Regions from separate parts of the Shewanella sp. 30m-14 genome, predicted to be linked through region 2. Evidence: predicted binding sites of a transcription regulator. Region 2 holds the regulator's gene; the other holds the start of a gene.
What was found. The regulator LexA, encoded in region 2, represses DNA repair genes until DNA is damaged. The targets are predictions, from matches to a motif close to TACTGTATNNNNATACAGTA.

Region 1 (15,481 bases), on a different contig from region 2:
CACGCTAGAACCTTGCAGCCACTATGGCCGTACGCCTCCTTGTGCTAAAGCATTAATCGAGCACGGTGTAAGCCGTGTTGTCATTGCCGTTACCGACCCCAATCCACAAGTGTCTGGTCGTGGCATTGCCATGCTGCGAGAGGCTGGCATTCAAGTCGATGTGGGCTTGATGACCGAAGAAGCGAAGCAAGTTAACCTAGGCTTTTTAAAGCGAATGGAGAAAGGCTTGCCGTGGGTCACGGTTAAGCTTGCTGCGAGTATCGATGGTAAGACTGCGCTGTCTAATGGTGTGTCAAAATGGATAACGGGACCTGAAGCGCGCAGCGACGTTCAGCGGCTTCGTGCGCGCCATTGTGCATTGGTCACAGGTGTTGAGACGATACTTGCTGATGATCCGAGCCTCAATGTGCGTCATAGCGAATTAGGCTCGCTTGCACACCAGTTAGCACCAGCAGAAATTCATCAACCACTGCGGGTAGTATTAGACAGTCAAGCACGCCTTGGCGCTGAGCTAAACTTATTTAACACAACAAGCCCTACTTTGTTGGTGTCGACAATCGCGTACCCCGAGAATGTGAAAGCAGCTTGGCCAGCTCATGTGACTCATCAAATTTTGCCCGCGGTTGATTCTCGTATTGACCTGCAAGCCTTGTTGGGTTTATTGGGGGAGAGTTGTAACTCAGTACTCGTTGAAGCTGGGGCAACACTCGCAGGGGCCTTTGTTAACCAAGAGCTTGCAGATGAAATCGTGCTGTATCAAGCGATGAAAATCTTAGGCTCTCATGGGCGTAATTTGCTCGCGCTAGATGATTTTCAAGCCATGATGGACATACCGCGCCTCAACCTAATCGATGAGCGCAAAGTGGGTAAAGACACCCGCTTAACGTTAAGAGTGAGTAATTAGTTTATGTTTACTGGGATTATTGAGTCAGTTGGTCACTTAAGAAAAGTGCAGCGCCGTGGTGATGATATTCGTTTAACCGTCGCCAGCGGAAAACTGGATTTGTCAGATGTTAAACTTGGCGACAGTATTGCCACCAATGGTGTGTGTTTAACCGTTGTTGAGTTAATGAGCGACGGTTATGTGGCAGATATTTCAGCCGAAACAGTCAATTTGACGGGGTTCTCTCATTATCAGGTTGGAAAAGCCGTTAACCTTGAAAAAGCCGTTACCCCCACAACCCGTTTAGGTGGGCATATGGTCAGTGGTCATGTTGATGGTATTGCCCATGTGGACGACAGACAGTTTCGGGGCCAAGCGATTGAGTTTTGGCTAACACCACCTGTAGAACTGGGCCGCTATATCGCCCATAAAGGTTCAATTACAATCGATGGTGTGAGCTTAACCGTTAATGAAGTGCAAGGGCATAGATTTAGGCTGACCATAGTGCCGCACACTGCAGGTGAAACGACCTTAGTGGATTTGAAGGCCGGCGACAACGTTAATATTGAAGTGGACTTGATAGCCCGTCATTTAGAAAGGCTAATGAGTTACGGCACCCAAGAGCAAGAGAGCAGCCCCAAGTCAGAAGTGACTATGGAATTGTTAGCTCGCTCAGGTTTTTTACGATAAAGACTGGCTTAAGGCGGATTTGACGATTAAATTTGTCTTAATTAAGTCTATATACAATCAAGAATAATCATTACATTAGATACTGGTTTAAGTTCATCGTTATTGACGCATGTAACTTAGAATACAGTGAGAAAAATAAAGGTCTGAACATGGCGTTACATAGTATAGAAGAGATCATCGAAGATATTCGTCTAGGTAAGATGGTGATCTTGATGGATGACGAAGACAGAGAAAATGAAGGCGATCTGATCATGGCTGCCGACATGGTGACGCCTGAAGCTGTGAATTTCATGGCGACATTTGGCCGTGGCCTTATCTGCCAAACATTGACTAAAGCGCGCTGTCAGCAGCTTAACTTACCTTTGATGGTCACTAACAACAATGCCCAGTTTTCGACTAACTTTACCGTTTCAATCGAAGCGGCCGAGGGCGTAACCACGGGCATTTCGGCGCAAGACCGTGCAGTAACCGTGCTTGCGGCGGTGGGTAAAGATGCAAAGCCATCGGATATCGTGCAGCCTGGCCACATCTTCCCGCTAATGGCGCAAGAAGGTGGCGTACTTATTCGTGCTGGCCACACTGAAGCGGGCTGTGATTTAGCGCGCCTAGCAGGTTTTGAAGCATCATCGGTCATTGTTGAAATTCTTAATGATGACGGCACCATGGCCCGTCGCCCTGATCTTGAAATCTTCGCGAAAAAGCATGGCTTGAAGATGGGCACGATTGCCGACCTTATCGAATACCGTAACACCAAAGAAACCAGTGTTGTTCGTGAAGCGAAATGTAAGTTGCCAACTCGTTTTGGCGAGTTTGAAATGCTGACTTACCGCGATACAATCGATAACCAGTTGCATCATGTATTAGTTAAAGGCGACGTTACCGAAAACACATTAGTACGTGTGCATCTACAAAACACCTTCAATGATTTATTGCATTCAGAGCGTGATCAGCAGCGTAGCTGGCCATTAGAGAAAGCGATGGAGCGCATTAGCAATGAGGGTGGCGTGTTGGTGTTATTGGGTAATCATGAGCACAGCAGCGATATTCTAGCCAAAGTTAAAGCTTTTGAAGCTGAAGATAACGGTAGCACACCTGTTGCTGCACAATGGCAAGGTACGTCTCGCCAAGTGGGTGTAGGCTCACAAATTCTTGCGGATGTGGGCGTAACAAAGATGCGTTTATTAAGCTCGCCAAAGCGCTATCATTCTCTTTCAGGCTTTGGTTTAGAAGTAACTGAATATATTGCAGAATAAATGCTGGCCTCAGGTTGATTGTCAGTCTGAGGCTTAAATTCACACTTTTCTTATTAATTGCATAGCGATCAGTGCGGAGTGCTGTGGTATCATACCGCCTCTTCCGTCCCTATGCTGGGTAATTAAGCTAATTTAGGTAAGATAAATGAACGTAGTTCAAGGTAATATCGAATCGAAAAACGCCAAAGTTGCGATCGTAGTTTCACGTTTTAACAGTTTTCTTGTTGATAGTTTACTCGATGGCGCGGTTGACACTCTTAAGCGTTTTGGCCAAGTTGCAGATGACAATATCACTGTAGTTAAAGTGCCTGGCGCTGTTGAACTGCCACTCGCTGCACGCCGCGTCGCGGCTAGCGGAAAATTTGACGGTATCATCGCACTAGGTGCGGTTATCCGTGGTGGTACACCTCATTTCGATTTTGTTGCAGGTGAATGTAATAAAGGTTTGGCTCAAGTAGCACTTGAGTTTGATATTCCCGTTGCATTTGGCGTTTTAACCACAGATACCATTGAACAAGCTATTGAGCGTTCGGGTACTAAAGCAGGTAACAAAGGCGGCGAAGCTGCACTTGGTCTGCTAGAAATGGTTAACGTTCTGCAAGCACTTGAAGAACAGCTGTAATTTAGGACAATTTAATGAAGCCTTCAGAGCGCCGTAAGGCCCGCCGTTTAGCCGTTCAGGCCATTTACTCATGGCAGCTAAGTGGTAACAATATTGCTGATGTTGAGCATGAGTTTCTAACAGAACAAGTTATTGATGGCGTCGATATCGCTTACTTTCGTGAGCTATTAGGTGGCGTTGCAACAAAGAAGAGTCAATTGGATGAGTTAATCACTCCATTCTTGACTCGTCCACTTGATGAAGTGGACCCAGTTGAAAAAGCGATTGTACGTCTAGCAACTTATGAACTGACATTCCGCAAGGATGTGCCTTATAAGGTAGCGATTAACGAAGCTATCGAGCTTGCAAAAGCATTCGGCGCAGAAGATGGACATAAGTTTGTTAACGGCATTCTCGATAAGCTGGTAGCACGCAATAGATAGTTAATAGAAACGGCATCCTAGGATGCCGTTTTTGTTAGATCTGACAGTGGGATAAGAACAGTCCATGCATTTTCCACCTGAGCAAAGCGCAGTAATTCCTAATCTTTGCTAGCGTGACGGCCTGATTTACACTTACCTTATTTATCCCTGAATCCTTCCTCTAATTTGTGATTGGTATTGTGAAAGAATTTCAATTAATCGAAAGTTTTTTTACTGGGCGCGCTCAGTCTCGCAAAGACGTTGTTATTGGTATTGGCGATGATTGCGCCATAGTTAAGCCAGCAGAAAATAAGTCTATTGCCATCTCGTGTGACACTTTAGTTGAAAATGTACACTTTTTCCCTGATATGCCAGCTAAAGAGCTTGGCTATAAGTCGCTTGCAGTAAACTTATCTGATTTGGCGTCAATGGGCGCAGAACCTGCTTGGATGACCTTAGCACTGACCTTACCCGAGGTTGATGAGGCTTGGCTCGCTGACTTTAGTGCGGGCTTGTTTGAGATAGCAGAATATTATGGTGTCGCACTTATCGGTGGCGACACCACACGCGGTCCACGCTCTATCACCATCACTATTAATGGTCAGGTACCTAGAGGCAGCGGGCTGACTCGTAGTGGTGCTAAAAATGGTGATTGGATTTATGTAACAGGAAATCTAGGGGACTCAGCACTAGGCTTAGATCTTCTGCGTAATAAAGCTGAGGCGAACATCGATGACAGAGCGTATCTGATAAACCGTCATTACAGGCCTACTCCGCGGGTGCTAGCTGGGCAATCACTGCGCACACTTGCCTCAAGCGCCATTGATATCTCTGATGGACTCATATCAGATATTCAACATGTGCTTAAAAGCTCACAAGTTGGCGCTATCATTAATGTCGATAATATCCCAATGTCTGCACAGCTTAAACGTAATACGTCAGCTGAGATGGCACTAAGCTATGCATTAACCGGTGGTGAAGATTATGAGCTATTATTCACCGTTCCAGAAGCTCAAAAAGGTGCGCTAGAGATATCACTCGTTGAATCGGGTGTGAAATTTACCCAGATTGGACAAGTATGTACTGGCGGGCAATTACAATTGCTTAGTGGAAATCAGCCATTTGAACCTATTAATTTGGGCTTTGAGCACTTTAACTAATGAATTTACTCTCTAAAGATCCTGTACTAGCTAAGCTTTCATTAAAAAATCCTATCCACTTTTTGGCTTTAGGATTTGGCTCTGGGCTCGCGGCAAAAGCGCCGGGTACTTTTGGCACTATCGCTGCCATTCCACTTTATTTACTCATGGCACCTTTGAGTTTGCCTTGGTATATCGGATTGACTGTTATCTGTATGCTTGCGGGTTTTTACATCTGTGATAAAGCATCAAAAGATATGGGCGTGCATGACCATGGTGCGATTGTTTGGGATGAGGTAGTCGGATTGTTGATCACCATGATTGCCGCACCAGCAGGGTGGCAGTGGTTGGCTATTGGTTTTCTACTGTTTCGTTTATTCGATATCTTAAAGCCATGGCCCATTCGTTGGCTTGATGCTAAGGTTCATGGCGGTTTTGGTATTATGATTGACGATGTGCTTGCGGGTATTTTTTCGCTACTTTGTTTACAAGGTTTAGCTTACTACTTTGCTTGATAGCTGTTTAAAGAATAAAAAATGCAGAGCTTAGCTCTGCATTTTTGTTTTACTCGCTAAAAAAGAGATTAGCTAAGCAGGAGTTCCTTTGCGTTCGCCAGAGTATTGCTGGTGATGGTGTCGCCACCTAATAGACGTGCGAGCTCTTCAATGCGCTGAGTTTTATCGAGCGTCACCATTGAGGTCTCCGTTTTGCCGGCCTTACTGCTCTTATTAACGAACATATGTTGATGGCCATTACCTGCAACCTGAGGCAAATGAGTCACACAAAATACCTGTGTTGATCCACCAAGACTTCTAAGCATACGACCAACAACGGCAGCTGTCGGCCCTGAAATACCGACGTCGACCTCATCAAAAATCAAGGTTGGAGTTGAGACCTTCTTAGCGGTGATCACCTGAATACCTAAACCAATACGTGACAGTTCACCACCCGATGCCACTTTGGCAATTGGCTGCAGAGGCTGACCAGGGTTAGTTGAAACTAAAAACTCAATATTGTCACAACCCGTTGGCGTAACAACAGCCTCGTTAAAATTCACCGCAATAGTAAACTTGCCCTTAGGCATGTTGAGCTCATGGATAGACTGAGTCACTTGCTTATCAAGCTCTTTAGCGTAGCGGCTGCGGCTTTGACTGAGTTTTTTAGCATGCTGTAAATAGGCTGCCTGGCTTGCTCTTAGTTGCTCACGTATATCGTCAAGTTTGTCGTCATCAGAGCCTAAATCCATGAGTTCATCTAATAGACTTTGGTGATGTTTATAGAGTTCGTTACCTGATACTTGATGTTTACGCGCAAGTTGCATAGCTTTTGAGAGTCGCAGCTCTAAGTGAGCGAAGTATTCTGGATCGAGCTCTAAGCCATCTAAGTAGCGTTCAAGTTCACTGCTACTCTCCTGCACTTGGATCAGCGCATCGTTAAGCATAGCCACGACATTACCCAGTTCAGGATCGTAGCTTTCGAGATCTTGCCCTTGGCTGATACTGGTATTTAGCAGTGATTCAACACAGCCTTCATCACAGTCTTGCAGAATGTGTAGTTGGCTACGGCAAAGCTCGATAAGCGCGGTGCTGTTCGCCAGCTTCTTGTGCTCGGCTTCAATAGACTCAAATTCACCTTCATTAATGGCAAACTCGTTTAGCTCTTCAACCTGATATTGCAGCAACTGCTTTCGAGCTAAGCGTTCTTGCTGGGACATTTCTAATAGGTGTAGCTGTTTTTCGATTGTCTTACATCTATGGTAGCTGGCGGTCACACCGTCGAGCAGCATCTTATGGTTAGCATAGCTATCTAATAGAGTGAGTTGATGTTCACTTTTTAACATGGCGTGGTGGGCATGTTGACCGTGAATACCAATTAATAGTTGTCCTAGCGACTTGATTTGCACTAAGGGAACGGGGTTACCGTTTATGTAGGCGCGTGAGCGGCCGTCACTGCTAATCGTGCGGCGTAAGATGCATTCATCATCAAGTTCAAGATCGTTATCTTCAAGCCAGCGTTTAGCGGCTGGAGTATCATCTAATAAAAAGCGGGCACTTACTTCGGCCTTAGTGGCACCAGGTCTAATGCTATTCGCGTCGGCTCGATTACCTAAACAAAGGCCAAGGGCATCGATAGCAATCGATTTCCCCGCGCCAGTCTCACCAGTAATACTGGTCATACCGGCTTTAAAGTCGAGTTCCAAAAAACGCACAATAGCAAAGTTGTTGATGCTGAGTTGGCAAAGCATAGTGATGTCCTTTTCAAAACACTGTATTGATAAACAGTATATACTGTTTTTATGTACAGTAAATACCTGGTTGGTAAATCAATCGATTTGATTGCATTTATGGGACGCTGTTTCAAATGGAATGAATCTGACAAATAGCCACTTTTAAGAGTTTAGAAATAAAGTATCTATTTTTCAATGTGGTAAGATGAGCTGCATCATAGCGATAGGCCATGTATGTCTGTTTTAGGTTGTACCCCAGTTATGGCTATCTATGGCATTTTAGACGGTATAAACAGTTTTCGATTGCAGTAAGTTGAATTTATTATGTGAATAGCGGCTTGTTAGAAGGTGCTAGGTGCTTCATTTTGTATGAAGGGGAATAACAGGAGTGTTCATGCTACACAGCCGCTATGTATGAGATAACAATTGTGAGCAACTATTCGCAGTTACTATTTGAGTAAATATGCGAGCAACTAACAGTAATCTGATAAGAATGAGCTATCAGTTAGCAAATATCATTTATAAACCATGAGTTATCAATCATCACGTATCGAATATAGCGATAGTTTAAGAGTAAGCAATGACAACATATAATGATGAGTATTATATTGCTTTTCGTCCTCGTGGTGATGAGCTGGTATACATTCGGCCTGATAGAGAAACAGCGCAAAGAAAATATCATTACACAAAGCTAGTTAGCGGTGAACAACCATTGATTTTTTCTAATGGTTTTAGAGACGAAACAAATCAGAAACGGCCTTTAACGGATCTGTTTGTTGATACTTCAGGTTTATTGATAAACGATGAACTGAAGGACAAATTTAGCCAATACAAGATCGAGGGGATGCAAATTTACCCCGCTGTATTTATAGATGATACTAGCGTTTGGCATGATAGTTATTGGTATTTTGGCTTCTATAAAGAGTTGGACTGTATTGATCTTGTTAACTCCGAAATTGAAATGTTTTATTTTGACGATGACGATCTGCTTGAGGTAAAGCGCTATTCTCTGAATAAGACTGTATTAGATAGTATTGATGAAGCTAATCGTCTGATTTTTAAAGTTGCCAACTGCTCTAAGAGTTATGTTTTTTTTCATAAAAGCATCGTTGAGTTCATCTCTAATAGAGCGTTTTCTGGTGTTCAATTTATTAAAGTGTCTGACTTTAGAGAGGGCGATCAGTTTTAAATCTTATTACTACATATCGCAGAGTCATTAATAAGGTTAATGACTCTGCGCACTAACAAGAAGCCCTTGTTCAAAGTAGAGGTGCTGCACTCATTTTAAAGTGGCTTAATGGTTAGCTTTTCACTCGCAAAAAGCAGTTACTCAGCTTGGTTTGTACACTTATCGAGGGCTGATTGGTAATACTCTTGGTAATTGTTTGCTACGAGTTCTTCATCAACATACAGCTGCCTGATAACATTATCGCATCGAGCGATGATCTGCTGAACTTGCCCCGCGCCATATTGCCTAGGCCAAACATAAGACAATGACTTGATAATATTCAAGCACACGGTTTTTAGCAGTGGAGCCTTTTCATTTATTGCGAGGTAGGTTTCAAGCAGAGTTAATTTGTCTGCGCCGTTATTTTTTACGAAGGTGTATTGCTCTTTTAACCAGACTCGTTTTACTGCATTTCCCGTTTTCAAACTATCGAGCATCGCGACTTTACTCGAAAAAATAATCTGACTTGTCTCATAGCCTAAGGTTTCACTAGACCATTGGATTGCTAGATCAAATTCATTTTCAACACTCATAACATTCAGTAGCCAGGCATAATGAAATGCGGCGTAAAAGTGCTGAAAAGCCCCCTTAGAGTGTAAGCCCTTTAACATACTGATGGCACTGCGATAATAGCCTAACTCAATTGAGATATGAGCTTTAATAAGTGTGACTTCATTTTTAATTGACTCGTCTTTTGAGTCCATCAATAGCCGAAGGTGATGTTTCGCTTCTTCTATTAAGGTATTTCTTTTATGAGAAGTGCGGGCTGAATAGAGAATGGTACGGATCAAACTCAGTTTGGCGTATTCATTATTTCGGTAGGTATCTTTGTTGATCTCCAGATAAAGTCTAAAGCGCTCAAGTGCCTGATCATAGTCGTTAACTGAAAGGCAAAGGTTAACGATGATCTGCTCTCTTTCAGAATTACCCGGTACAAGTTGACTGGCTAGCTCTAGATGCGATATCGCCGTGGGAATATCGTTATTCTTAAGTTTTACATAGGCAGCTTCAGTTCTTACTCGCGTATCGTTGGGTAAAGAGATAAGCAATTGGTTGATAATACAATCGGCTTCCTCGGTTTGCCCTAGGTTTGCTAACGAGTTGGCTAATCCTACTTTAGCCCAGTCCAGATCTTTTTTGGCGAGTGTAGACTGGTACACTATTTTAGCCTGTTCATGACGCTCCAGCATCGTTAAGAATACGCCTCTAAAGCGTTGGATGACAAAGTAGTATTCAGGATGAAATGGTGCCATTTCGTCGCATAGTTGTAGCCCTTGGTGGGCATCTAATTTTCGCTCAGCAGTATAGAGACCTAATAATTTTTTTCTGCGCCTAATGGCGATAGATAAGCGATTTTTTAAGGTAATGGCATTGAAAGGCTTTAATAAATACTCGTCAGGTTTCAGTTCAAGAATAGGTCTGACAGTAGCGGACGAATTATCTCCCGTGACTAGTATAAATACGGCTTCATCGCTCAGCAGGTTTAGGTGCTTGAACTCCTCAAACAATTGCTTCCCATTCATGCCTACACCAAAGTTGAAATCACAAATAATTACATCAAACTGCTTATTTGCAGCAAGAGCGAGTGCCATTTTGGCGCTTTTTGATGTCAGCACGTCGGTTTCAGAAAAACCTAGCTTTACCAACATACTCTTGATGGTAAATAGAAATGTGGGGGCATCATCGATGATAAGTACTTTTAGTGTTTGAAACGATTGCATAGCAAATATTGTCCAGAAAGAAATGTTGACTGCAGTGCTCAGTAATAAAATCCGCGTTAAAACTCTATAGCAATATCTGATAATGTTGCTATTTTTTGCTTAGTTGCTTAGTTGCTTAGTTGCTTAGTTGCTTAGCCGCTTAACGACCTCATGAGGTCGTTAAGCAAAGGGGACTTTCATTTAGCCACGTAATTACGGTTAACATTCTAAGGCTTATTGATACTGGCTAATTAACCATTGATTGATTGTATTTACAACGGCATCAATCTCCGCGCTCAGTTGCTTAATTGCATCCGGTGCACCGTCGCAGTTAACTGATTCACAGTTAGCTGCTGCAGTGGCTAATTGAGTTAGCCCTAGTGCATTTGCTGCGCCTTTAATGCGGTGGCCTAATGCTGATAATGGAATAGCTTGCTCTGTTAGCTCGGCTTTATCTGCCAGTAATGAATCTCTGACGATGGCAGAAAGTTCGAGTTGTTCTTCAGCACTATAGTCACTTAGCCACTCCAGCTGCTCTTGGTTATCGCCATTGGTTTTCTCGGCGCAGTAACGCCCTAAAACTTCACTAAGCAAGATAAAAGAGTAAGGCTTATATAGTACCTCACTCATACCTGCCTGATTTGCTTTTTCAGCTGCAAGACGTGAGTCTTCAGCGGTGCAGCCGACGATAGCTAAGTTTTTAAATTCAGGCTTGGATCTCAACTGGCGCACCAGGTCATAACCATTAAGATTTGGCATATGACAGTCTGTTATAAGCAGTGATACATTGTTTTTATTGGATGCTAAGTAAAGTAGCGCTTCTAGCCCATCGTTGACGGTTACCACTTCTAGCCCAAGTTTGCTAAGCTGCTTTTGAAATAAAAAGCGGTTAATCGGATCATCATCAGCAACTAAAACCTTGCCTTGGTATTGTTTGCTTTTAGCCGCGATCATCTCTTTGCTTTGGTGATTAGATCGTAAGACTTGTCTTAATAACAGATCCGGATATACATTGCTTGTTTCTGCTGAGGATTCGACCGTCAACACATTTGTGGCACTTTGCTGTAAGGTGATCCCCCATAGTGTAAGCCAACTTTTAATAGCCTCGTCTTGAGCGTACGCCTCGCTGACAAGTCCTAGATCTAAAACTGAAAACTTTGCAGGTAAACTTACCAATACTTTAGTGCCTAGATTAAGCTGACTGGTTACAGATATTTGCCCGCCCATTAGTTCAACGAGGTGCTGAACAATTGACATGCCTAGTCCCGAACCTCCATATTTACGGTTAATACTGGCATCTGCTTGCACAAAAGGCTGAAATAGCTTCTGTTGTTGTTCGGGAGTCATACCACAACCACTGTCTTCAATAACTAATGAGAGTGTATTGCTAGTATTGCTAACAGAGACTTTGACAAATCCTTGTTGGGTAAATTTGATTGAATTACTGACCAGATTGTTGACTATTTGGCTAAGGCGTAACCAATCTAATTCTGCGCGGCATAGCGTGGTGGGTTGCCAATCAAGCTTAAAGTTAACCTGTTTAACCTTTATGTTTGCAGCCTGCAGTCTCAGCGTCGCCCCAAGCTCTTCAAATAAGCAGCTGTTGTAACAATCAAGTTGCAACTGGTCCGCTTCCATTTTGGAAAAGTCTAAAATATCGTTCACTAAACCTTTTAATCGTTCAGCGGAAGCCTGAGCATTTTTCATTAACTCTTTATTCTTTGATGACTTGAGTTCAGGGCTAAGCAGTTCCATTAGGCCCATCATTGCTGCTAAGGGGGTTCTTAGCTCGTGACTGATAATGGCTAAAAATGACTCTCGGGTTTTTAAGGCTTCAATAGCTTGTCGTTTAGATGCTTTTAGCTCAGTAAAATCAGTAAAAACGGTGATGTGATACGCTTGGCCATCATTATGATGCACCACTTCTCGAGACACTCGATAATACTTGCCAGCAACAAAGCATTCGTTATTCGATGTTATTAGCCCTTCATTGGTCATATTTGACCGCTGTGCAGTTTCGCTATCGAGATAGGCACAAGGCACGGCGTTAGCTTTGTAGTCGTTATATGCTTGATTAGACAATAACGGTTTACCACTGGCGTCAGAAATAATCACCATGCCTGGAAAACTGTTCAATATGCTGGTTAACCACTGCATTTCATCATTAGACTTTTTGCCATTAGCGATAGCTTCTGATAAATATACTTTTAGCTTCTTATTCCATAAAAAACCGATAAAAACAGAAGCAATAGCAATTAATAACAATAAGATAATGGTATTTATTGTTTGCGCTTTATCATAGCCATAGAGTGTATGGATCTTTTGATGATTTTGAACGGCTAAGTGAATTTCATTTTTTGTGGTGACAGCGATTGCCACATCAAGCATATTTCTTAAGGCAAGTGATGTTGAGCTGAGTTTTATACACATGAGACTTTCTAGCGGCGGTTGTTCACCTATGACTAACTCGAAGTCTTCACCGGCACCATAGTACAGATATTGCTGCGCAGTGGTTTCAGGTATGTACGCGTGGGTGATAACACCATCTTTTATATCGTTTTTTAACGCTGTAAAATCTGAATAAATCGCAGGTGTACTGTCAAGGAAATCGAATGTATCTTGTATAGATATATGATTGGTGCGATCGAGTATTGCTATTTTAGTTTGGGTGTATGGCTTTTTGGTACGGATATACGACCACTTTACCGTATAAAAAGGCTGCGTCGAACTGGTATTGGGCTGAGCAATAAAGCGTCCGGGAATGAAGTCAACAATCGCTTGTTCAAGCATTGCATCAACATCCCTGCCATCTGGGTACACATATTCAAAATTCAAACCCGTTTTGCGAGCATAAATTTTCATGATGTCATGAATGTAGCCTGAGATCTCCCCAGTTTCTTTTTGAATGTACGACAGTGGATATAGGTTTTCTTCGATCGTATAGCGAATCGTATCTCTGTTGTATTGCTGATAGATAGCTTTGATGGCTAGCTTATTGTGCAACAAACTTAAATTTTTGAAATTAAAAGGCTGTATCGCGGGACTGTCTTGGTTTTGTTGCAGATATTGATTCAATATCTGCATTAAAGTCAGGTTGTTTTTAGCGACAATAAATGATGATTCGATAGGTTTTGCATCTTCATGAAATACAATGTCCCCTAGCCAGTCATGAGTTGTGACAGTTTGATAGTAATGGTGGACGGCACCAAAATGTATCACTGCAGCATCGGCCTTACCTGTCGATAACTGGTGTATTAAGCTTTTGATTGAATCGACTTTAATCAGTGATTTGTAGCCACGTTTTGCGCTAATGTCACAAGAAAATGAGCCTTTAATACATATCCAGTTTAACTTAGAGGGGGCGGTGTCGCGATAAGTTGAGTTACTTAACCAGTTTAATTGATAGTTTTTAAATACAGGTTGAGAGAACAGCAGCTTCTTTTCTCGCTCAGTCGTTGGTGAAAACCCAAGGGATAAGTCTGCTTCTCCAGATGCAACGGCCTCAATAAGTGTATCTAAGCTACTATATTCTTTAAATTCAATCTGGATGTCCAACTGCTGACCCAGTTCAGCGATGTAATCGGCATACCGCCCTTGATAGCCTGAAGCCATGTTCCAGTGAGTGCGAAGCCCTTCGCTAGGCTTAGCAACAACCAGTACTTTTTTATTTTGCAGAAAGGCTTTCTCTTGTGGTTCAAGTTCGAAAGATTGTGCGAACGCAGAGCTTAAAAGCGTTGTGAGTAACAAGAAAAAACCAGCAAACTTTGTCATTTTTTGAGCGGTGTATGAAAAAAGGTTGCGAATAGTAATCTACAAATCACTTTTTGACCAATCAATTTTTACGAAAATCATGTTTTATAAAACCAGCATTCATGGCGTTAAAGCGAATGTAAAATCGCTTTGGTTAAAATGCACTTACTGGTTGGTTTTGCGTATTTTTTCGTTAATTTTTTGCTGGTGCGCGTTGCTGGTAATTTAATCTGTTGGTGGTTTTTACGTTGCTTATTAACAGCAAGGTTTTAGCTTTATACGTCATTTTACTATCTAGCTAATTAATGAGCTAGATATGTTTCCAGCATGGGCAAAGTCACAAAGGTAATTAGGGTGCCAAGTAAGATCCCTTGAGCACTGGTTATGACTTGGGTTTGATACCTTTGTGCCAACAGGTAGACACTGGCGGCAGTGGGGAGCGCAGCTAGTATGACTCCCATAGCAACTAGTTGTGGTTCTACATTCAATCCACGCATGATGATATAGGTCATTAGCGGCTGGAAAAATAATTTAGCAGAGTTAATTAAGCTTATTTCTAAGGCCTGTTTAAGGCTCATAAAATGTCGAGAGGTTTGATATTGGCTCGATTTTGCTAACACCATTCCGATGGTAAATAACGCACAAGGACTGGATGTCATACCTAATTGATGAACCATTAGCGCTAAACTGTCAGGTAGCTTAAGGTTAAGGGCTGAGAGACTAATACCTATTAAGCTGCCGATGACAATCGGATTCCTCATTAATGCCGTGATGATGATCTTAGCGGGTGAGGCTTTATTGGTTTGCTTGGTGATCTCCAGTGATACCAGCGCGATAGCAAAGACAAGCACTGATAATAAACTGGCTATTGCCGCCGCAGTGAGTGCGATTTGTTCATCAGGAAATAGCATCGCCATAAGTGGAATACCAATAAAAGCCGTGTTGCCAAACGTTGCATTTAGAGCGCGCATGGTAGCGATAGCACTGCTCTTAGGGTTAACAAATAGTGATAACAGATAACTTAAACCATAGCTTGCTAGCATGGCTAAGCTAAAGCCTAGGATGAAACCCCAATGCATAATGTCATTTATGGGGGTCTGCGCTAGAGTGATCAACATGATGGCAGGGAAAGCAATATAATAGACATATTGGTTTAAGACTTGGTCAGTCTCAACGGGCAAGAGTTTTAATTTTTGTATTAAGGTGCCCATCAGCATAATACCGAAAACAGCAAGTAGTGGTGTTAGTGTTGCTGACATATTGTTCTCTAATGTATCTAATTTAAGATAAGTAAAATGGGATAAAGTTGAGCCAGAACATTACCATAATTATGCATTAGTATAATATTGACCTTAGGTCGAATCTCGGCCTGCTATTGTGTTTTAAACTTCGGGAATGATATCGATGAGTACCAATTTTGGCTTGGAGCTACAGCTAATCTACCAATTTGTCCATCTGGTGAATGCGGGCAGTTTTTCGCAGGCAGCCAAAGAGCTCGATATGCCAATTGCTACAGTGAGCCGTAAACTGACGAAGTTAGAAACAGTGTTAGATAAACAGCTGCTGATGCGTAATACCCGCAAACTGA
Region 2 (15,481 bases):
GTATCGCTAATAGCTTGAAAATGGGTAAAACAGGCTTGCCGGATGTGCATTCGGCTATAGATGCCTATACAATTAATGCGGCTGAAAGTTTAGGGCTCAGTTGCATTACAGGTTCGATAGCTGTTGGTAAATCGGCTGATTTTGCCATTCTACAACAGGATATTACCCGTTTATCCGCCGATGATATTGCTGACACTGAGGTATTAATGACCGTACTGAAAGGCGATATTGTTTTCGACATAGATGATGAATAAATAAAATGGATGCAGGGCTTGCTCTGCACCGTCTTTTAAGCTGGAGGTCAGTGTAACAAAAGCATTTTTATATTGAGGTGGCAGTAAGACTGCTATTTCTGCTGATATTCATTGTCCCATCTTGTTTAGTTGCACTTTTGATAGTATGCGTCAGATGGTTCAAGGCAACCAGTCTGCAATATTAGCAGTAATAGGGCTTTTGATGGCTACGGGTATTATTGGGCTTTTTGAGGCGACCTATCAGAAAACATAGCTTACTTACCGACTTGAACGTACGTTCACCCACCTAACTAAACTACTACTGTTTACTGGTATCTCTGAACTTATCATCTTGGCTGTCGCTGGAATTGGAATTACTTCAACAGTATGGGATGACCCGCGACTTTAGGCAATCCTTCCGATTTACGCATTTTTGTACGTATACGATTAGTGGGATGCACTAATTGCCGCTTCTGTTTCTACTCCAGAGCTTAAAGCAAAATATAATCTTCAGGTCGAGTCAGAACCCCAGCCTAAATCTGAAATACAATCCCAACATGAAATTAAGCCCGACAATTAACTCAAGAGACAGGCTTGTCTACGAGTTGGTGGCTTACTTTGAAGGCCTCTACTATTTGACTACCATGTTGAGACAGCGTTAATCCATTGCGCCAACACAGCTCAATTCTTCGGTCGATGCCTGCAGGTTCAAAATCACAGTTTAGGGCGGTCAGCTGGCCATTTTCGATATAGGCGTTAACACATTCTGCAGGTAAAAACGCAAAGCCTTTATTGTGTTTTAACATAGCGACAAGTGGCTGAATGTCAGAGAAAAAACCGTAGCTAGGACTAAACCCATCGCTGTTTTCATCTCTATGTTGCTGACTGCTTTTGCTATTCGCCTCTCCCCAAATTAACTCACGGTATTGGCTTAAATCGATGGTGGTCACCACAGGCAATGTCACGAGGGGATGGTCAGGGCTGCACGCCAACAACTCTTTGTAATGGCCTAAACGGCAATACTCAAAATGCTGATGATGAAGGGTGTCGGATTCATGAGTAATGATGATATCTACATTGCCTTCGTTCAAGTCTTGCATCAGTTGGTGTTTTTCTTCGCGATACACTTCCACACATAAATGGGGAAAATCCAACGTCAATGCTAGAGGCTGAGTAAAGGCTAGGTCGGGAATGTAGTTCTCAATCCCGATAGTCAGCACGGTTGATTCACCCTGCGCAATTATTTCGGCACTTTGAACAAACTTATCAAGTTGGCTCATGGTGTGTGTGAGGCTAGGAAGTAAACGTTCCCCCTCTTTACTTAATGACGTTTTATTACCAGTTCGGTCAAAAAAGTTAACGCCAAGATCAATTTCTAGATCAGAAATCCATTGGCTAACCTGAGGTTGTTTTTTTCCTAACTTACGTGCAGCAGCAGATATTGAACCTGTTTCGACGGCCAATAAGAGTGCTTTCAGGTGTAGTGAGTTCATAGGCTTATATTAATTCAGGTACGCACTAAATTATGATTCATTTTCGATATCATCAGTTAAAGGCACTATACGTTCTTATCTTGAGTTAATCACGTCAGACGGATGTATTCATACTTAAATTGAGAGCCTGACATTAGATCACATATGGCAAATTATTATGAACAGAAAACGAATGAGTAGAAGCACTAACAAGAAATGGGGCATTTCCAAGCTAGCAATCAAACCTGCACGGCCCAAATGAAGGCACCAATTATCCGGTGTAGATACAGCCGTGACCGTCCATGACATGGACGTCATGGCCGAGCTTCCAAGGATGGATTTGTTGCGTGTCACGGCAGTATCTGCACATGCACCCGCTGCAGGCGATTGGTAACGGTGAAACGACAATTGAGAACTCGCTTCCCCGTAGCAACTACTCAAAAAATGTAATCAACCTTCATTCGAAGGGCAACCAACTTTGGGGCATAAATAAGCGAAGCCTGATCTGTATATTCACTCAAAAGTCCCTCCTCTCATCGAATTCCCATCCGGAGGCCTTATCTAAGCTTAGTAAGTTCTGATGTTTGACAAAATATCAGTTAACTTCAGCCACTATTCAATAACGAGTTTCACATCGCTGGATTTATTTCATTTGAAACTGGATCCCACAAAAAACAATATAACTGGTTATTACTTGCACTCAAAAAAATACTGTATATACTAACAGTTACTGTATAGAAAGACAGGGTTAACCATGAGACCACTTACACCGCGCCAAGCTGAAATTTTAGAGCTAATTAAACGTAATATTGCTGATACTGGCATGCCACCTACCCGTGCCGAGATCGCTAGACGTTTAGGTTTTAAGTCAGCCAATGCTGCTGAAGAACATTTAAAAGCCTTAGCTAAAAAAGGCTGCATTGAAATTATGCCGGGCACGTCTCGCGGTATTAAGTTAACCCAAGAAGACACTGAAGATGCAGATTTAGGTTTACCCCTTATCGGCCAAGTTGCTGCAGGTGAACCGATTCTTGCGCAAGAGCATGTCGAGCAACACTATAAAGTCGATCCTGCCATGTTCAAGCCATCAGCAGACTTCTTACTCAGAGTCCGTGGTGACAGTATGAAGAATATTGGCATACTAGAAGGTGATCTACTGGCTGTACACAAAATACAGCAAGCACGTAACGGCCAAGTGGTTGTAGCACGCGTTGAAGATGATGTTACCGTTAAGCGTTTTGAGAAAAAGGGTAACAAAGTTTTCTTACATGCTGAGAACGAAGAGTATTCACCAATTGAAGTGGATCTAGCAAACCAAAGCTTAAGTATTGAAGGTTTAGCCGTTGGTGTGATCCGTAATGGAGACTGGCAATGAACAAACTAATGGGAACGAGTCCTCGTCACCCTGGACTGTGGCAAGATATGCCATCGACCAATATGGTGAGCAGCACGAGTAATGACATCACGACTATGGTGACCCAAACTCAAGGGCGTGATGAGCTGAACCAGATCAGTGCTCAGCTTTCACAATTGAGCCAACAGGGTCGCTGGATTGTACTGATTAGCCCGCCGAATATTGGCTACAAGCAGATGCTAGCAGCTGCGGGTGTAAGAATGGACCGCATTTTACTGGTTCATGCTAAAGATGAAGTGGAAACACTTTGGGCAATGGAAAAAGCCTTAACAAGCGGTACCTCAAGTGCGGTGATTACTTGGACCAACTCTTTAGATGCTCGTGACAATCGACGCCTACAAATCGTTGCCAAAAGCGCTCGCGCTGTTGGCATTGTCATTGAACATTCGATTGATAACACAAATAAGCAACAATCTTGTCGCTCAATCAATATGCAGGATAGTGCTTTTGGTCAAGCCTCCCTGTTTGGTGCTGTTCATTAAGCAGAACATCTCCTCGCTTTCTAATACATGATGACTAGGAGGTGCGTTTTAGTAAGCGCCTTCTAGTACAAACGATTTTCTAAAGCCCTCATTCGAGGGCTTTTTTATTATCAATAATTGAAAAAGTGATCTTGATCAATATTTAAACACCAAGTAGTGTAGGAAGTCATAACAACGATATTTTGTTATATCCGAGCGATTTAGTTGTCGGTCTTTGCTCTGGGATTAGTCCTGAATTTGAAGCTTAGACTGAGATTGGCCTGATATATTTCAGCCGTATGTGCCAACGTGGTTACACCAGCAGTGAATAGCACTGAATACAATAGCCTGTGTCGCGATCCCATTAATTGCGACTCGATAGGCAAGCCACTCGCGCACTTTGAAGTCATCGTTGCTTTTTTGGGAACTGAAGAGTTTACATAGAGCAGAGACTTACTGTGTGACTCTTCTTTGTCTTGTGGACAGAGGAGAAGTCTAGTGAAGCAATTGTTGTATTGTGTGCTGGCGTTGCTATTTTCGCCCGTACTTGTTGCATCAGAAATGCCGCTTAATATGACAGAGGGTGTTACGGATATCAGTGGGCGGGTTTACAACCTCCATATGATTATTCTCTACATCTGCTGTGCTATTGGCATCGTGGTTTTTAGCATCATGATTTACGCTATGATCAACCACCGCAAATCAAAAGGCGCAGTCGCCGCCAACTTTCATGAAAGTACTAAAGTCGAGATCCTTTGGACTGTTGTACCTTTTATTATTCTTATACTTATGGCTATTCCCGCAACCAAGACATTGATTGCTATGGAAGATCCAAGTAATGCTGACCTCACCATCAAGATTACCGGCTCACAATGGAAATGGCATTACAGCTATTTCAACAAAGATGTTGAATTTTTCAGTCTGCTTTCTACCCCCAGAGCGCAGATAGATGGCGAAGAAGCAAAAGGTAAAAACTACCTTTTAGAGGTAGATAAGCCACTGGTACTACCGATTAATCGTAAAGTACGTTTCTTAATGACTTCAGATGATGTTATTCACTCCTGGTGGGTACCCGCATTTGCCGTTAAAAAAGATGCTAATCCAGGATTTATTAATGAAGCCTGGACCCGCATCGACAAACCGGGCACTTATCGTGGCCAATGTGCCGAGCTCTGCGGTAAAGACCATGGCTTTATGCCTATTGTTGTTGAAGCTTTATCAGAAGAAGATTTTGATGCTTGGCTGATTGCACAACAACAAGCCGCCAGCAATGCCGAAGTGGCAGCAAAGGCTGCCCTATCGCAAACGCTAACAATGGAAGAATTAATGGCGCAAGGCGAGCAAGTCTACCTTGCACGTTGCGCTGCCTGCCACCAGCCTAATGGTGCTGGCCTACCTGGCGTATTCCCTTCTCTTATTGGCAGCCCGCTTATTAAAGGGCCTGCTCAGCTGCATATCGATATTGTATTAAATGGTAAATCGGGCACTGCTATGCAGGCGTTTTCTAGCCAGTTAACTGCAACTGAAATTGCTGCCGTAGTGACTTATGAGCGCAATGCCTGGGGCAATAACTCAGGCGACACTGTTCAAGCAGCCGACGTAAGCTCAGATACGACCACGCCAGCAACATCGGTAGATACAACCCCAGCGACTCCAAGTGCAATACCTGCGACCTCACCTGCAACACAAGCTGAGGTTAATCAAGATACAACCTCAGAAACCAAAGCTGATGACGAGGTAACTAAAGAACTAACAACGGCACCATTAGGTGACCTAGCCATGAATGAACTCCTGACCATGGGGGAAAAAGTCTATATGACTAGCTGCGCGGCTTGTCATCAAGCAGCGGGGACAGGCCTACCTCCAGCGTTCCCATCATTAGTGGGTAGCCCAATCATCAAAGGCCCTGTAGCCGCTCACCTTGATATTGTTATCAATGGTAAACCTGGTACGGCAATGCAGTCATTTAGCGCGCTACTTACACCACAACAGCTTGCTGCAGTGGTGACTTATGAGCGCAATGCCTGGGGTAATAACTCTGGTGATGCCGTTCAGGCTTCTGATGTTGATGGTCACGGAAAGTAAGGGATTAACATGAGCACAATTACACAAGACTCACCAGCCGCTAACGACGTGAGCCATGATGACCACCACCATGGCGCGCCAAAAGGTATTATGCGCTGGCTGTTAACCACTAACCATAAAGATATTGGCACCCTCTATCTTTGGTTCAGTTTTATTATGTTTTTAACCGGTGGCGCGATGGCAATGGTGATCCGCGCAGAGCTATTTCAGCCCGGATTGCAATTAGTCGAACCCAACTTCTTTAACCAGATGACCACTGTTCACGGTTTAGTGATGGTATTTGGCGCTGTGATGCCGGCCTTTACAGGCCTAGCTAACTGGCTAATTCCGATGATGATTGGTGCTCCCGATATGGCGCTACCGCGAATGAATAACTGGAGCTTTTGGATCCTACCTTTCGCATTTGCCATTTTGTTAAGCTCACTTTTTATGGAAGGTGGCGGCCCCAATTTCGGCTGGACATTCTACGCACCACTATCGACAACCTATAGCCCTGACAGTACCGCTCTATTTGTATTTGCAGTTCATATCATGGGGATTAGCTCAATCATGGGCGCGATTAATGTGGTCGTCACTATCGTCAATATGCGTGCCCCCGGTATGACTTGGATGAAGCTGCCGTTATTTGTTTGGACCTGGTTAATTACCGCCTTTTTACTTATTGCGGTCATGCCTGTGCTCGCTGGCACAGTGACTATGGTACTCACCGATAAATACTTCGGCACTAGCTTTTTTGATGCCGCCGGCGGTGGGGATCCTGTCATGTTCCAGCATCTTTTCTGGTTCTTTGGCCACCCTGAGGTGTACATCATGATCTTGCCGTCATTCGGTATCATCTCGGCAATTGTGCCAGCCTTTAGCCGTAAGCGCTTATTTGGTTACTCATCGATGGTTTACGCCACTGCGAGTATCGCCGTTTTGTCGTTCCTGGTGTGGGCGCATCACATGTTTACTACGGGTATGCCGGTATTTGCTGAATTGTTCTTTATGTATTGCACCATGCTGATTGCAGTGCCGACAGGCGTAAAAGTATTTAACTGGGTTGCGACCATGTGGCGAGGTTCTATTACCTTTGAAACTCCCATGTTATTTGCGGTGGCCTTTATTATCTTGTTCACCATAGGGGGCTTTTCGGGACTGATGCTGGCGATCACTCCTGCTGACTTCCAATACCATGATACCTACTTTGTGGTGGCGCATTTTCATTATGTATTGGTGACTGGAGCAATATTCTCCATCATGGCAGCGGCCTATTATTGGCTACCCAAATGGACCGGCCATATGTACAGCGAAACCTTAGGGCGCTGGCACTTCTGGTGTTCGGTAATTTCAGTCAACGTGCTGTTTTTTCCAATGCACTTCTTAGGCTTAGCCGGAATGCCAAGGCGTATTCCTGATTATGCTATCCAGTTCGCTGATGTGAACCAGATTGTATCGATCGGCGGCTTCGCATTTGGCCTTTCGCAGCTGATCTTTTTAGCCGTAGTGATTAAGTGTATTCGTGGTGGTGAAAAGGCTCCAGCCAAACCATGGGAAGGCGCCGAAGGATTAGAATGGACCATTCCTAGCCCTGCGCCATATCACTCATTTACCACCCCGCCAGAGGTGAAATAAAGATGACTGAGATGAAGCGTAACGCCAATCGCAAATTGCTCGCCATGCTAATTATTGGCGCTGTGGGCATGTTTGGGTTTGGTTTTGCGCTTGTTCCTTTATATGACGTGCTGTGCGACGCATTGGGTATTAACGGTAAACCCGCAAGTACCGCCAGTGTTTATCAGCCTGTCGCAGTGGATAAAAACAGAACCATAACGGTTGAGTTTGTGTCTCAAGTGCAAAGCGACATGCCTTGGACATTTAAACCTCAGGTTAATACCATGCAAGTGCATCCCGGTGAGCTTATTCGTACTCATTTTGTCGCTACGAATTTATCGGCAGAGCATATTGTGGGGCAGGCTATTCCGTCTGTTTCTCCCGGACAGGGGGCGGCATACTTTAATAAGACGGAATGCTTCTGTTTCAATCAGCAGGTATTGCAGGCTAACGCTGCAGCCGAGCTACCACTCATCTTTTTTGTGGATCCCCAATTGCCGGATTCAATCTCGACCCTGACCCTCTCTTATACCCTCTACAACATCACCGACAAGGGCTATGTAGTAAGTGCCACAAGTAATGTCGTGGAGCAAGGAGCTGCACAATGACAACTGAACATATAGATGAAAACTACTCCAGCAATAAAAACGTCGCTGTGATTAACACAGTCACTAAAACTGGGGCTAAAGCCGTTACAGGGCAAGGAGCGGCTAAATGACAACTGAACATAAACACGAAAACTACTACGTACCAGAGCAAAGTGCGTGGCCCATTATTGGCGCGATAGGTTTATTTCTTATCGCCTTTGGTGCTGGAAGCTATGTCTCTGAATTAAAAACAGAAGGCGGCAGTGGTGGCTATATTTTGCTAGCTGGTATTGCGGTTATCATTTTCATGATTTTTGGCTGGTTTAGAACCGTTATCGCCGAATCTATGGCAGGGCTCTACTCCAAACAGATGGATCGCTCCTTTAGGCAAGGAATGAGCTGGTTTATCTTTTCTGAAGTCATGTTCTTTGCAGCTTTTTTTGGCGCCTTATTTTATGCCCGAATTATCGCAATACCTTGGCTTGGCGGCGCCTCAAATAATGAGATGACCCATGAAGTATTATGGCCAATGTTTGAAGCTGCTTGGCCCTTACTGACAACGCCAGATGGCAGCCTGACCCAAGCGATGGACTGGACAGGACTACCGCTCTACAACACCTTAATTCTTTTGACCTCTTCGATAACATTGCATTTTGCTCACGTAGGGTTAGAAAAAAATAAGCGTACCGCGTTAACCGTTTGGCTAGCGATAACCATTTTACTTGGGGTAGCGTTCTTATTCTTGCAAGTGGAAGAGTATGTCCATGCCTACCAAGAAATGGGGCTGACATTAAATTCAGGCATTTACGGTAACACCTTTTTCTTGCTAACCGGCTTCCATGGCATGCACGTTACCCTAGGAACGGTATTCCTTATGGTGTTGTTTTTACGAGTGCTTAAAGGGCACTTTACCCCAGATAAGCACTTTGCTTTTCAAGCAGGGGCTTGGTATTGGCACTTTGTCGATGTGGTTTGGCTGTGCTTGTTTTTCTTTGTTTATGTGCTTTAACCACTCATATTGCCGATATTAATACGATCACATAAACAATAATGTCATCAGTAGGGTCTGGAGTTAGGTGTTATGACTCCCGTCCCTAATGCCACCAGCAGTAACAGCACCACGAGTACAGAAAAGAGGACTCGGCGACCTAAGAATTGACTCATGGGGATACTCTTTTCTCCTTTCACCATAATAAATAGGGCTCGACCTAAATTAACCAGTATGAATAGCAGTAGCAGTACGAAAACTAATTTAAAGACAAACAAAGCAGACATGGCGCTTCCTCGCGTTAAGATGAATCTTGCTTGGTTATTTATTGTGCTTTCTACTGTGATTGTGTTTTCTATTTTGGTCAAGTTAGGTTTTTGGCAGCTTGAAAGAGCTCAATATAAGGCTCTCTGGCAGCAACAACTAACAGATAGACAAGCAGCTTCTGTATTAAACTATTCGCAACTGCTCAGCCTCCCTAAAGATGAGCCTTTAACAGGGTTTAAGCTAAAAACGGCGGTGACTCCCATCTCAACCAATGTTTTCTTGCTCGATAATCAAGTCTATGAGGGTAGAGTAGGCTACATTGCCTTACAAGCTTTGCAGGTCAGTGCATCAGAGCCATGGTTGTTAGTTGAACTCGGCTTTATCTCAGCGAGTATGGATCGCTCTAAGCTACCAAACGTAACAGCGATTACCAATCCTATAATGCTAGAGGGGCGGGTTTACCAAAAGCAGTTTAACCCGATGAGCTTTGATCTGATGGCTGAAGCTGGTTGGCCCAAACGCATCCAAAATCTCAATATCCCACAGCTGTCTGAACAACTTAATCAATCGCTCTCCGGCGTCGTATTACAGCCGAGTAATCTTGACAACCCATACCCTCATCCGTGGCAACCAATCCCGTTATCGTCGCAGAAGCATCAAGGTTATGCCGTACAGTGGTTTGCAATGGCAGGCGTATTTATATTGATCATGGGCTATTTATTTTTTCGCATGTTAAAACAACGATATAACAAGTAATCATATTGCTCTATTGCTAACGAGGGTTAGACGATGTAGGTTAGAAATTAAGCTCCTAGCCGTAATGGGAAGACTTAATTTTAATCATCAAATTTGATGGATTTTAGTAAGATAAAGAGGAGATGGAATGAACTCCCCCCAAAAAAGCGGCAAAAAAACACTGATACTGTTATTACTGGCTTTTGTCCTGCCTGTGATAGCGGCAAAACTGGTGCTCAGCTTTGACCTGTACCAAGGCGGAGCCACCAATAAGGGGCAATTGCTCGATACCGATACCAGCTATCAGAATCTAGCTATGGTGAATCCACTGCCCCATGAATGGCAGTTGCTCTACCTACTTCCTAGCCACTGTAATGCCGTCTGCGAAGATAGGCTCTATATTCTGCAGCAAAGTCATACCGCACTGGGTCGACATCAAGACCGTGTTCATACCATTATTTTGGTTAATGAGCACAGTGATACGACTGTACTCGACGCCTTTGATTTTGTAACCGCAACCCCCTCTAAAGCACTTAGCCAGCTGCTTGATCAGCAAGAATTAGTGATAGTCGATCCCTTAGGTAGCTTAGTGATGAGCTACCCAGTAGCTGAAGATCATCAAGCACAAATAATGCAAGGCAAAGCCTTAGTGGCTGACCTACGTAAGTTACTCAAACTATCACGGATTGGCTAAGGAGACGTTTGATATGCAGATTAAGTCGCTATTGAAAGTCACATTAGTGTTTACTTTATGCGTGATTCTGATGGGAGCATATACTCGACTATCGGATGCTGGTCTTGGCTGCCCAGACTGGCCCGGCTGCTATGGCATGCTCAAAGTCCCTACCCAAACTCATGAGCTAAACCAGGTGCAACAAGCCTTTCCAGAACATACAGTTGAAGCAGATAAAGCATGGCTTGAGATGATCCACCGTTACATTGCCGGTGCCTTGGGTTTATTGGTATTACTCATCTTAATCCTCAGCCTTAAGACTAAGGATACGCCTAAGAAACTGCCTATGTTTATTGCAGCGCTTATCATCTTCCAAGCTGCGCTCGGCATGTGGACAGTGACGATGAAACTGATGCCGATTATCGTTATGGCACATCTATTGGGCGGGTTTGCACTGTTCTCGCTGCTGTTATTACTTTATCTACGCAGTAAACCGCTTAGGATCCCTGGTGGTGATGCTCCTGCACGAAAGATGGCAGGCTTTGCCGCCATCTGCATTGGAGTTTTGTTACTGCAAATTGTTTTAGGTGGCTGGACTTCATCAAATTATGCCGCGCTGGCCTGCACCACCTTGCCATTTTGTGAGGGAAACTGGGTTGACAATCTGAGCTTTGCTCAAGCCTTTTCGCCATTTCAAGGTGAACACGTCAGTTATGAATATGGTGTTTTAGACTATTCAGCCAGAATGACCATTCATGTTGCCCATCGTATCGGCGCTGTGATTACCGCGGTCATGCTGCTGTATTTAGCCTTCAAGCTTATTCGCACCGCTAACTCAAACATCATGCGTAATACCGCATGGCTATTAGTCGCTTTGGTCATTGTGCAAGTCGCACTGGGGATCAGCAACGTCGTTCTGCACCTACCACTGGGCATCGCGGTTTCTCATAATGGCGGCGCTGCACTATTACTACTGACGTTAGTTTTTATTAATTACGCCTTATGGCGCAAAGCATAGGGGCCTTTTATGACAACCAATAATGCCCTTTTCATTTCGCAACACAATATCGAGAGGTTTCACTAATGCAAAAACCAATCGCACTCCAGCAAGACCACTCGACGCCGCTTATTCAATGGCGCGCTTATTACGAAATGACCAAACCTAAAGTCGTGGCACTCATGTTGCTCACCGTACTCGTCGGCATGTGCTTAGCCGTACCAGGCGCTGTGCCCATCGCGCCCTTAATTGCGGGCATGGCAGGGATAGGCATGATGGCAGGTTCCGCTGCAGCCTTTAATCATCTTATCGATCGTCGTATTGATGGCTTAATGGCTCGTACCTATAACCGCCCGCTGCCTAAAGGCCGAGTATCGATAGCAAAAGCACTGACGTTTTCATTTGGCCTTGGGATCCTTGGTTTTGTCGTACTGTACGCCCTAGTTAACCCATTAACAGCATGGCTCACCTTTGCAAGTTTGATAGGTTATGCCGTGGTTTATACCGCCTACTTAAAGCGTGCGACGCCACAAAACATTGTGGTTGGCGGCTTAGCGGGAGCCATGCCACCATTACTTGGCTGGACTGCGGTTACCGGCGAATTTCACGGTAATGCACTGCTGCTTGTCATCATCATTTTTGCTTGGACTCCACCGCATTTTTGGGCGCTAGCCATTCATCGTAAAGCCGAATATGCCAAGGTCGATATCCCTATGTTACCTGTGACTCATGGTGTCGAATTCACAAAAACCTGTATTTTCCTCTATACAATTTTGTTAGCCATCGCCTGCTTATTACCCGTATTAGTAGGCATGTGTGGTCCGGTTTATTTGGTGAGTTCAACATTGCTGAGCGCTGCTTTTATCTATAAAGCTTGGCAACTTAAGTTTCACGAAGCACCCGGCATGGCGATGCAGCTATTTAAGTTTTCAATCTATCATCTGATGCTACTGTTTATCGCCTTGCTGGTTGATCACTACTTGTGGGTATAAGCCTGTTTGCATAACCATTTGACGATAAGAAATATTTACAGCTGTTATTAGGTATTAATGCGCTAGGAGAAAAAAGATGAAGCTCACATGGATTATTACAGCTATTTTAATGGTCGCTGCAGGTGCCTACGCAGGAATTCAACTAAACCAGGCTAAACCGTTAGCGCTGCAAACTAGCTTCGAGTATCCATCGCCGCAACCGTTAGCCCCATTTTCACTCACAGACCAGCGTGGTAATACATTCACCAACGCTGACTTAAATGGAAAATGGAGCCTGTTTTTCATCGGATATACCTCTTGCCCCGACGTTTGCCCGACGACCATGGGTAAATTGACCTCGGCGTACCCAAGCCTGGCGCAAGATAAAGATCTACAGGTTATCTTTCTATCTGTTGACCCACAAAGGGACTCGAGTAGCACATTGGAAAATTACATGCGCTTCTTTAATCCAGAATTTGTGGCTATCACCGGCGAACATAAGCAACTGCTGCCAGTCACCCGTAGTCTAGGTTTTGTTTATGCCATGGTAGGGGAAGGAGATAATTACCAAGTTGACCATAGCGCCTCATTTGCCCTAGTGTCACCTAAAGGTGAGAAGGTTGCGATTATCAAGCCAAAATCAGAGATCCCCGGACAATTACCTCAGATAAAAAATCGCGATTTAATTCATGACGTCAATGCAATTATTGATAAGTACTCCAGTTAACTCAGCTCAAGATTTGAGTTAAAAAACGCACAATACAAGCCTGCACACACTTTTCTTTTCATCGTGGCTTCGGTGTTGTCAGTGTTGTGAGCTAAGTAAGCGCTTCGTGGTATATCGCTTTTAAAGCAAAGAACCCAGCTTATGCTGGGTTCTTTGCTTTGTGTTTAGTCATCAAATTTAAGCTTAACTTTTGGCTTAACTTAGCGACATTTCCTTTGCAGGGGCTTTGTTATCATCTAATTAGCTATTCTGCTATCCACTGACCGTTAGATTTAGGTCGGATCCAAGGCTGTGAGAACCAGTAATAACTGCCTTTACTCTTACTCGGAGCCGTACAGTTATAACGTGAACGACCTGCGGGCAGATCCAACTCAGCCTGAATACTGAACTCATTTTCAGAGATCCAGTTAGGCTTCTTAGCCCCCTGCCCCTGAATAAAGCACATTAACTGTGATGCATTGATATCGCTCATGTCCAAAGTCACTTTAATCTCAGGTCGCCACTGACCTTGCTGCAACTGTGGATTGCTGTTGGTTTGCGAAATCACCGGCATATTTAAGCTATGTAGTTTTACCTTTAAACTGTTGAGGTCGGCATACACGCCAGCAACAGGAAAACGCGGTAGTGCCGTTAGCGGTGAATACGGACCGGCTGCACCCGACTGCTGACCAAATGCCACAAAACCATGTTTCTCAAGCATCGCTTCAATCTGTTGATTGTACTCACCATAAGGGTAAGCCAACATTTTCAAATTTTGTCCGGTCGCTTTAGCGATTTCTTTTTCGGTTCGCAGAATATTGGCTTCAATGCGTGCCAACCATTGTGCATCACTCTCACCCGCTTCTTTACGAATTAAGTGCTCATGCCCCCAGCTGTGGTTGGCAATTTCAGCTCCCTCATTAGACAAGGTGATAAGCTGCTGCCAGCTCATCATTTCGCCATATTCTTTGAGGATCGGCTCAACCGAGACAAAAAGCGTGTAGGGGAATTTATATTGCTTTAAAATGGGGTGCGCTGTATTAGCAATGCTGCGATAACCATCATCGAAGGTGATCGCAATCGTTTTTGCTGGCAGCGTTTTTTTTGCCTTAATAGACTCCACCACCGTTGAAAGTGGTACCACATTAAAGTTGTTTTCCGCCAGGTACTGCATCTGCTCTTTGAACTGTGCAGGAGTAACACTGGTGATCGCAGGCGTGCTATCTGATACATGATGATATTGTAGAATCACCGCCGCGTGAGCCGAAAAACCTGTCAGCGCAAGTAGCGCTAGCAACACGTTTTTAACCATAAATATTAGACCTCTAAAATGATTGCCTTACTGTTAAACCCACAAAAAAACCGACAGCTATTTGCCCTTGCGCTCCCCATGATCCTCTCGAATATCACGGTGCCGCTACTTGGACTCGTCGATACTGCCGTTGTTGGACATCTTAGTAACGCCTATTATTTAGGCGGCGTGGCAGTTGGGTCAACGATTATAACCTTAATTTTGTGGTTATTAGGTTTTTTACGCATGGCAACCACTGGATTAGTGGCGCAAGCCTACGGCGCAAACGATACCCAGCAACAATTTAAGCTACTGGTTCAGGCCGCAAGTTTAGCATTACTATTTGGTATTGCTGCCATTGCCCTGCAATGGCCCATCCTTAACCTTGCCATGGCGATGTCCGACGCCAGCGTTGAAGTTGAACGCTATTGTCGTGAATATTTTCAAGTGCGGATCTGGTCGACCCCGTTTGCCCTCATGAATTTAGTCATGCTTGGCTGGCTGCTAGGACGCCAACAACCTAAGGCTGCAATGTGGCAGCTTATTATCGCCAACCTAGCCAATATTGTGTTGGATATCCTCTTCGTTCTCGTTTTCGGTTGGGGAGTTAAAGGCGCAGCATTCGCATCTGTCATTGCCGATATCTCAGGTTTCCTCGTCGCACTGACTATGGTACGCGGACAGCTTAATAAGCTTGGTGGCTTTAAGCTATTTCACGTGGTCAAGCAATTGTCACTGCAAAGCTACGGCAAACTAATGGGCCTCAACACCGACATATTTGTGCGTAGTTTATGCCTACAGCTATCATTTGCGTTTATGACATTTTACGGTGCAGGCTTAGGTGATAATACTGTTGCTGCCAACGCCGTATTGCTCAACCTGCTACTGCTTATCTCTTATGCACTCGATGGCATTGCCTATTATGCTGAAGCTGAAGTTGGCCGAGCCTATGGTCAAAAAAACAGTCGTTTAATGCAAGAGTCGGTGACATTAGCCTGGGCTTGGTCT

Region 1: the regulator LexA is predicted to act here: its motif matches at 7,275-7,294, upstream of recN (DNA repair protein RecN).

Annotation. Positions count from the first base shown of each region.
Region 1 covers NZ_JBRILW010000011.1:105,840-121,320, forward strand. The annotation lists gene ribD (bifunctional diaminohydroxyphosphoribosylaminopyrimidine deaminase/5-amino-6-(5-phosphoribosylamino)uracil reductase RibD) at 1-904, shown strand, start outside; gene ACVBIU_RS10255 (riboflavin synthase) at 908-1,573, shown strand; gene ribBA (bifunctional 3,4-dihydroxy-2-butanone-4-phosphate synthase/GTP cyclohydrolase II) at 1,723-2,826, shown strand; gene ribH (6,7-dimethyl-8-ribityllumazine synthase) at 2,972-3,448, shown strand; gene nusB (transcription antitermination factor NusB) at 3,463-3,870, shown strand; gene thiL (thiamine-phosphate kinase) at 4,050-5,009, shown strand; gene ACVBIU_RS10280 (phosphatidylglycerophosphatase A family protein) at 5,009-5,503, shown strand; gene recN (DNA repair protein RecN) at 5,572-7,233, opposite strand; gene ACVBIU_RS10290 (imm11 family protein) at 7,796-8,404, shown strand; gene ACVBIU_RS10295 (response regulator) at 8,542-10,164, opposite strand; gene ACVBIU_RS10300 (ATP-binding protein) at 10,378-13,914, opposite strand; gene ACVBIU_RS10305 (AEC family transporter) at 14,196-15,152, opposite strand; gene ACVBIU_RS10310 (LysR substrate-binding domain-containing protein) at 15,298-15,481, shown strand, end outside.
Region 2 covers NZ_JBRILW010000003.1:34,025-49,505, forward strand. The annotation lists gene ACVBIU_RS03075 (amidohydrolase) at 1-254, shown strand, start outside; gene ACVBIU_RS03080 (LysR family transcriptional regulator) at 815-1,726, opposite strand; gene lexA (transcriptional repressor LexA) at 2,460-3,080, shown strand; gene ACVBIU_RS03090 (cell division inhibitor SulA) at 3,077-3,601, shown strand; gene coxB (cytochrome c oxidase subunit II) at 4,079-5,665, shown strand; gene ctaD (cytochrome c oxidase subunit I) at 5,675-7,279, shown strand; gene ACVBIU_RS03105 (cytochrome c oxidase assembly protein) at 7,282-7,866, shown strand; gene ACVBIU_RS03110 (cytochrome c oxidase subunit 3) at 7,973-8,854, shown strand; gene ACVBIU_RS03115 (DUF2909 family protein) at 8,902-9,120, opposite strand; gene ACVBIU_RS03120 (SURF1 family protein) at 9,119-9,856, shown strand; gene ACVBIU_RS03125 (hypothetical protein) at 9,984-10,529, shown strand; gene ACVBIU_RS03130 (COX15/CtaA family protein) at 10,543-11,526, shown strand; gene cyoE (heme o synthase) at 11,592-12,497, shown strand; gene ACVBIU_RS03140 (SCO family protein) at 12,574-13,203, shown strand; gene ACVBIU_RS03145 (polysaccharide deacetylase family protein) at 13,448-14,494, opposite strand; gene ACVBIU_RS03150 (MATE family efflux transporter) at 14,513-15,481, shown strand, end outside.